One region of the Citrobacter sp. FDAARGOS_156 genome, then DNA from elsewhere that is predicted to be linked to it. Evidence: predicted binding sites of a transcription regulator. Region 1 holds the regulator's gene; the other holds the start of a gene.

The links. Region 1 encodes PhoB, which activates phosphate uptake and scavenging genes when phosphate is short. Its sites were predicted from a motif close to CTGTCATAAAACTGNCNNAT; they were not measured.
Region 2: a site for PhoB is predicted at 2,440-2,459, ahead of AL515_RS02385 (MIP/aquaporin family protein). Genes of this name have one in related genera too.

Annotation. Positions count from the first base shown of each region.
Region 1 is NZ_CP014030.2:1,436,204-1,440,458, forward strand. Features, by position in the region: gene sbcC (exonuclease subunit SbcC) at 1-478, opposite strand, end outside; gene sbcD (exonuclease subunit SbcD) at 475-1,677, opposite strand; gene phoB (phosphate response regulator transcription factor PhoB) at 1,868-2,557, shown strand; gene phoR (phosphate regulon sensor histidine kinase PhoR) at 2,608-3,903, shown strand.
Region 2 is NZ_CP014030.2:485,469-489,723, reverse strand. Features, by position in the region: gene menA (1,4-dihydroxy-2-naphthoate polyprenyltransferase) at 1-327, shown strand, start outside; gene rraA (ribonuclease E activity regulator RraA) at 420-905, shown strand; gene AL515_RS02395 (SDR family NAD(P)-dependent oxidoreductase) at 1,065-1,808, shown strand; gene zapB (septal ring assembly protein ZapB) at 2,011-2,256, opposite strand; gene AL515_RS02385 (MIP/aquaporin family protein) at 2,683-3,528, shown strand; gene glpK (glycerol kinase GlpK) at 3,550-4,255, shown strand, end outside.

The sequences.
Region 1 (4,255 bases):
CGGCAAACTGGCCCTGAGACAGCAGCATCGAGCGGGTAAAACGGCCGTAATCCAGCCCGGTAAGCTCGGCGGTCATTTCCAGCTTGTCTTTAACTTTATCGGCGAGAATTTTGCCATCGGCGCAACGAGCCAGTTCGACACGCGGAACCTGCAGGTTACCTTCTGGTTGATTGCGCGCGCGGTTCTGGCTCCAGAATGCGCGATAGGCTTCGCCTCTGACTTCGAATTCAACTTCGGCCAGACATTCCGCCGTATCGCGGGTCATCAGGTCGTTTTGCGACTGCGATACGGTATTGAGTCGTGGTGTTTCGTGGTACAGCGCGAGGCAAATGGCGTCCAGTAGGGTGGTCTTCCCGGCACCGGTTGGACCGGTGATGGCGAACAGCCCGTTGCTGGCAAAAGGCTCTGCCGTGAAATCAACTTTCCATTCCCCTTTCAGAGAGTTGAGGTTTTTCAGACGCAGGCTGAGAATTTTCATGCTTCGGTCTCCCCGGCGAGCGTGTGTAAGGTTGTGCTAAACAGCTGATTCAGGCGCTCACGCTGTGGATCGTCGAGTTCTTCCAGTGCCAGACGGCGGTCAAACACCTCCGTCACGCTTAATTCACTCAACGTTTCACGTCGTTCATTGGCCATGATGCGCTCGCGTTGTTCACGACTACGACGCACCAATAAGACTTCTACCGGTAAGTCTTCGGTCAGAGTCTGGATTTTGCGCTGCATATCATGCAGATAGTCATCGGTCGCGATTTCTATATCTAACCACACCGGCGGTTCCTGTTGCGTGCCACGCCATTGTTCCAGCTGTGCGCTAATCGTCGCTAAATCGCCTTTCAATACGGCAAGTTGTTGGGTTACGGGTACGATGAGGTTTTCAACGGCGCTCAGCTTACCGTTTTCAAAGCTCACCAGGTGGACGCATTTGCTTTTGCCGCACTCGTCAAAACTCAGTGCAATCGGGGAGCCGCAATAGCGAATATGTTCCGTACCGCCGATGACCTGTGCCCGGTGAATATGTCCCAGCGCGATGTAATCCGCCGGTGGGAAATTTTGTGCCGGAAAAGCATCCAGCGTCCCAATATAAATATCGCGTACGGCGTCACTTTTACTGGCGCCGACGGTGGTCAGATGCCCTGTCGCAATAATTGGCAGATTCTGGTCGCCACGCAGCGCGCAGGCGTCCTGATATTGCTGTTGGTAATAGTCGGTGATTGCACCTAATAAATGCTGCTGTTTTTCTTGCCCGGTCAACCCAGCCTGGCTGGTAATGATGTCGCGCGGACGTAAGAAAGGAACCGGACACAGGATAGCCCCCGGCGTGCCGTCGCGTTGCGGCAGTACCTGCGGCGCATGGCCGGCGCTGGCAACGACCGTGGTGTTGAGGAACGCCAGAATATCGCGAGATTCATTGAGTGTGGCAACGGAGTCATGGTTTCCTGCCAGCACGACCAGATGACAGCCTGTTTGCTGTAGGTTGACAACAAAACGGTTATACAACTCGCGGGCGTAGCTTGGCGGTGAACCAGTATCAAAAATATCACCTGCCACAATAATGGCATCCACCTGATGGGATTGTGCCGTTTCCAGCAACCAGTCGAGAAAGGCCTGGTGTTCAGCGGCGCGGCTCTTGCTGTAGAAATTTTGGCCCAGATGCCAGTCAGACGTGTGGAGGATGCGCATAAGAGTTCCATGACAAAAAAACGATGGCGGAGATTATAACCTTGCAAGGACGGTAATATCTTGTTTCCGGGCTGTCATAATTCGCCTGGCTGCGTTAAACCTGGACTATCTTTTCATAAATCTGTCATAAAAGTGACGCATAATGCCACGGTATTGATGGCAAACGATTTAATTATAAACAGGGCAAATCATGGCGAGACGTATTCTGGTCGTAGAAGATGAAGCTCCAATTCGTGAAATGGTCTGCTTCGTGCTCGAGCAAAACGGTTTTCAACCCGTAGAAGCCGAAGACTATGACAGTGCTGTGAACCAACTTAATGAACCCTGGCCGGATCTCGTCCTGCTTGACTGGATGCTTCCCGGCGGCTCGGGTCTACAGTTTATTAAACACCTCAAACGGGAAGCGATGACGCGGGATATCCCCGTGATGATGCTGACGGCGCGCGGTGAAGAAGAAGACCGTGTGCGGGGTCTGGAAACCGGTGCGGATGACTATATTACTAAGCCGTTCTCTCCGAAGGAGCTGGTGGCGCGTATTAAAGCCGTTTTACGACGTATTTCCCCCATGGCGGTGGAAGAAGTTATCGAGATGCAAGGGCTGAGTCTTGACCCTACCTCGCACCGTGTGATGACCGGCGAGGATCCACTGGATATGGGACCCACCGAATTCAAACTGTTGCACTTCTTTATGACCCACCCTGAGCGCGTCTACAGCCGTGAACAACTCCTCAATCATGTCTGGGGAACCAATGTCTACGTGGAAGACCGGACAGTGGATGTGCATATTCGTCGGTTGCGTAAAGCGCTGGAGCATAGCGGACACGATCGTATGGTGCAGACGGTTCGCGGGACGGGATATCGTTTTTCGACCCGCTTCTGACTGACAAGAATCATGGCCTGATGGATTAGGCCGTAAATGGAGTAAGACGTTTGCTAGAACGATTGTCATGGAAAAGGTTGGTACTGGAGCTGATCCTCTGCTGCATACCGGCTTTTATCCTTAGCGCTTTTTTTGGTTATCTACCCTGGTTTTTACTGGCGTCGGTAACGGGCCTGCTTATCTGGCATTTCTGGAATTTATTACGTTTGTCCTGGTGGCTATGGGTCGACAGAAGTATGACGCCGCCGCCGGGGCGCGGCAGTTGGGAGCCGTTGTTATATGGGCTGCATCAAATGCAGCTGCGTAACAAAAAGCGCCGTCGCGAATTGGGTAACCTCATTAAACGCTTTCGCAGCGGCGCCGAATCACTGCCCGACGCAGTGGTGCTAACCACCGAAGAAGGCGGGATTTTCTGGTGTAACGGACTGGCACAGCAGGTTTTAGGGTTACGCTGGCCGGACGATAGCGGGCAAAATATCCTTAATCTGCTGCGCTACCCGGAATTTACGCTGTATCTGAAAACACGCGACTTTAGTCGGCCAATTAATCTGGTACTCAACACCGGACGGCATCTGGAAATTCGCGTGATGCCCTACACCGATAAGCAACTGCTGATGGTGGCGCGTGATGTTACGCAGATGCATCAACTGGAAGGTTCCCGACGTAACTTTTTCGCCAACGCCAGTCATGAGCTGCGCACGCCGCTGACGGTGCTGCAAGGCTATCTGGAAATGATGCAGGAGCATCCGTTGGAAGGGACAACGCGCGAAAAAGCGCTGCATACCATGCGTGAACAAACGTACCGTATGGAAGGGTTAGTGAAGCAACTGCTAACGCTGTCAAAAATTGAGGCTGCGCCGACGCTGCAACTGAATGAGAAGGTCGATGTGCCCATGATGCTGCGCGTGGTTGAGCACGAAGCGCAAACGCTGAGCCAGCACAAACATACGTTTACTTTTGATGTTGATAACAGCCTGAACGTGCGGGGTAACGAGGAGCAGTTGCGTAGCGCTATCTCGAATCTCGTCTATAACGCGGTGAACCACACCCCTGCGGGAACGCACATTACCGTACGCTGGCAGCATGTGGCCTCGGGGGCGGAATTTTGTGTGGAAGACAACGGTCCAGGTATTGCCGCCGAGCATATTCCACGCCTGACCGAGCGTTTTTATCGCGTAGATAAAGCGCGATCGCGGCAAACGGGCGGTAGCGGACTCGGGCTGGCCATCGTTAAGCATGCCCTGCATCATCACGACAGCCGTTTGAATATCGACAGCGAACCAGGCCAGGGAACGCGATTTAGTTTCGTGATCCCGGAACGTTTAATTGCCAAAAATAGCGGTTAAAACGTATTCGTAAGTTTATCTTTCCAAAAGCCAGCGCGAGCTGGCTTTTTTTGTTGTAGTCAATAAGTAGCTCCTGAATTTTACGACGTTTGATTGTTTTTTGTTCGCATGATTACCCATGTCTTTTTCCAGGGAATGGTGTTTTGTGCTGGTTCAATTTTTCATATCACTATATTGTTCTGGTTTTTAGATCCCACCTTGCTTTAAAACGTTATAAGCGTTTAAATTGCGCATCAAATGCTGTCATACCGACTGCATTTACGCGGTAAATCGAAAAACTATTCTTCGCCGCGCCAGACCGGGAGAATTTCCCGCTGGAATTGCTTAAAAATGCCGCTGTATCATCCCGCAG
Region 2 (4,255 bases), 950 kb from region 1:
AACCTGCGCGATATCAACAGCGACAGAGAGAACGGCAAGAATACGCTGGTGGTGCGTTTAGGCGCCGTCAATGCCCGCCGCTACCACGCCTGTCTGCTGATGGGGACGCTGGTCTGCCTGGCGCTGTTTAACCTGTTTTCACTGCAAAGCCTGTGGGGATGGCTGTTTATCCTCGCCGCTCCGCTACTGATTAAGCAGGCGCGATACGTGATGCGTGAGATGGATCCAGCGGCAATGCGCCCGATGCTGGAACGCACCGTAAAAGCGGCATTGTTAACTAACCTGCTGTTTGTCGTTGGAATTTTCTTAAGTCAGTGGTCTCTTTAACTGACAAATATCAATTAACAATTGATGATTTTGCCAACAGTACACATAGCGCGATATACTAAAAATTCTCGCAGCAACTGAACGTTGAGCCTATGAAATACGATACATCCGAGCTTTGTGACATCTATCAGGAAGATGTCAACGTCGTGGAACCACTGTTCTCTAACTTTGGAGGACGGTCGTCGTTTGGCGGACAAATCATCACGGTAAAATGTTTCGAGGACAACGGGTTGCTGTACGATCTGCTCGAACAAAATGGCCGTGGTCGCATTCTGTTGGTCGATGGCGGCGGTTCTGTCCGTCGTGCGCTGGTCGATGCCGAACTGGCTCGACTGGCCGTACAGAATGAATGGGAAGGTCTGGTCATCTACGGCTCAGTCCGTCAGGTAGACGATCTGGAAGAACTGGATATCGGCATTCAGGCGATTGCTGCCATTCCGGTCGGTGCTTCAGGAGAAGGTATCGGGGAAAGCGATGTGCGCGTCAACTTTGGCGGCGTAACGTTCTTCTCTGGCGACCACCTGTACGCCGACAACACCGGGATAATCCTCTCCGAAGACCCGCTCGATATCGAGTAAAGAAAACACCGCAATTTGGTGTGATGCCAGTCGGTTAAACAACTGACTGGCTTTTTTTTGCCACACCACCCTTCCGATTCCCCTATCCTGCGCATTGACGAAGAAAAAACTCTCTCTATACCTAATGATGAATCTCATCACTCTCATCACGAGGTCATCATGCATATCGATCTGACAGGTAAAAAAGCGCTGGTCACCGGAGCCAGTCGTGGATTAGGGCGCGCCATTGCACTGTCGCTGGCGAAAGCCGGTGCTGATGTTGTTATAACCTATGAAAAATCTGCGGAGAAAGCCCAGGCCGTTGCCGATGAAATTACAGCGCTTGGCCGCCATGGTGAGGCGATTCAGGCAAACAGTGCAGACGCTCAGGCGATTCAGAACGCCGTACACCGCACTGTACAGTCACTCGGAGGACTGGATATTCTGGTCAACAACGCAGGGATCGCACGTGGCGGCCCGCTGGAGTCGCTGTCACTGGAGGACATCGACGCATTGATTAACGTGAATATCCGTGGCGTGGTGGTTGCCATACAGGCCGCGCTGCCGCATCTCCCTGAAGGTGGGCGAATCATCAATATTGGCAGTTGTCTTGCCAACCGCGTCGCCCAGCCGGGAATTGCTGTCTACGCGATGACTAAATCAGCGCTCAACTCGCTAACCCGTGGCCTGGCTCGCGATCTCGGCCCACGGGGTATTACCGTTAATCTTGTTCATCCCGGCCCAACTGACAGTGATATGAACCCGGCAGATGGCGAGCAGGCAGAATCCCAACGGCAGCTTATTGCGACAGGGCATTACGGTACACCGGAGGATGTTGCAGCGGCGGTGACGTTTCTGGCAAGCCCAGCGGCTGGGCAGATTTCCGGCACTGGTCTGGACGTAGATGGGGGTTTGAATGCCTGAAATTAACGTTGTGTTACGGTAAAACGATTGTATTGCCGGATGACGGCTTACGCCTTATCCGGCCTACACAGGAACGATTACGCAATAGATTTCGTGTTGTAGCAAGGCGGCAAACGAAGGTATCCCCAGGAGCGTAGTAAACTACGTGACTGGGGTAACTGAGCGCAGCCAACGCAGCTACGGCACGAAAGATGAAGCGTAATTAGACTTCTTCCATACGACCTAAAAGGGCATGCAGACGATCCTGCCAGCCGTTCTGCTGTTCTTTCAGGTTGTTGTTCTCACGCTCCAGCTCTTCACGCTGCTGCTGTGCAGTCTGAACTTCCTGCGACAGTGAGTTGTTCTTTTCTTTCAGCTCTTCGATTTCCATCTGCAACAGCGTGATGGTATCAATCGCCTGCTGTACTTTTGCTTCCAGTTTCTCAAACACTTCTAATGACATCGTCATACCTCTCCTGAATTGCAAGGCGTTGATGGATAAAAATCCTCGTCCCGATAACCGGCGACGCCTTAATAAAAACGAGCGCACACTACTTAACACCGATTGTATGAAGCCGCGCCATCCCTGTCCAGCGGCATCCCGCGCAGATCGCGGTTTGCAACACTTTTAATCTTTGTCCTGGTGACACAACTGTCATAACTCTTAAGTGTTAACAGGATGATCGGTGAAATGATTCAGCTCACACTATTTTTGTATAACAAATACCGCGCAATGGCGCGAAAACGCTCATTTTGTTGATGGAGTACACACATTTTAATTTCGATATTTCTCGTTTTTGAGCGTTAACGATAAATTAACAGTGTGCCTACCGGCTCCGGGGATGTCAGTGACCTTCTCGCATACAATAAACATTAAACTCTTCAGGATCCGATTATGAGTCAAACATCAACCTTGAAAGGCCAGTGCATTGCTGAATTCCTCGGTACCGGGTTGTTGATTTTCTTCGGTGTGGGTTGTGTCGCTGCACTCAAAGTGGCCGGGGCTACTTTTGGTCAGTGGGAAATCAGTATCATCTGGGGTCTGGGGGTAGCCATGGCTATCTATCTGACCGCAGGCGTTTCTGGCGCACACCTGAATCCAGCAGTCACAATCGCACTATGGCTGTTTGCGTGTTTTGACAAACGCAAAGTCGTTCCTTTTATTATTTCGCAAATTGCCGGCGCCTTTTGCGCAGCGGCACTGGTTTACGGGCTTTATTACAATCTTTTCATCGATTTCGAACAAACGAACCATATCGTGCGCGGTAGTGTAGAAAGCCTCAATCTGGCAGGTACTTTCTCCACCTATCCAAACCCGCATATCAATTTTGTGCAGGCCTTCGCGGTTGAAATGGTCATTACCGCTATTCTAATGGGGCTGATTCTGGCACTGACCGATGATGGTAATGGTGTACCGCGTGGTCCACTGGCACCGCTGCTGATCGGCTTACTGATTGCCGTTATTGGTGCATCCATGGGCCCACTGACCGGTTTTGCGATGAACCCGGCACGTGACTTCGGACCGAAACTCTTCGCCTGGATGGCCGGATGGGGTGAGATTGCCTTCACAGGTGGTCGCGATATCCCTTACTTCCTGGTTCCGGTGTTTGGCCCGATTACCGGCGCGATTTTGGGCGCATGGGCATATCGCAAACTGATTGGTCGCCATTTACCGTGCGATGTCTGCGCGATTGAAGAAAAAGACGCGGCGGCTAACACTCAACAAAAAGCTTCGCTGTAATGTGACTACGGGACAAAAATTATGACTGAAAAAAAATATATCGTTGCGCTCGACCAGGGCACCACCAGCTCCCGCGCGGTCGTAATGGACCACGATGCGAATATCGTTGCCGTTTCACAGCGCGAATTCGAACAAATCTACCCGAAAGCAGGTTGGGTAGAACACGACCCAATGGAAATTTGGGCAACCCAAAGCTCTACGCTGGTTGAAGTTCTGGCGAAAGCCGATATCAGTTCCGATGAAATTGCAGCGATCGGTATTACCAACCAGCGTGAGACCACCATCGTCTGGGAGCGTGAGACCGGTAAACCAATCTATAACGCCATTGTGTGGCAGTGTCGTCGTACCGCAGATATCTGCGAAAAGCTCAAGCGCGATGGCATGGAAGAATACATCCGTAACAACACCGGCCTGGTGATTGACCCGTACTTCTCCGGTACCAAGGTGAAGTGGATCCTCGACCACGTAGAAGGCTCGCGTGAGCGCGCTCGTCGCGGCGAACTGCTGTTCGGTACCGTTGACACCTGGCTTATCTGGAAAATGACTCAGGGACGCGTACACGTCACGGATTACACCAACGCCTCGCGTACCATGCTGTTCAACATCCACTCCCTGGACTGGGATGACACGATGCTGGATGCGCTGGACATTCCGCGTGCCATGCTGCCAGAAGTGCGTCGTTCTTCTGAAGTCTATGGCCAGACCAACATCGGTGGTAAAGGCGGCA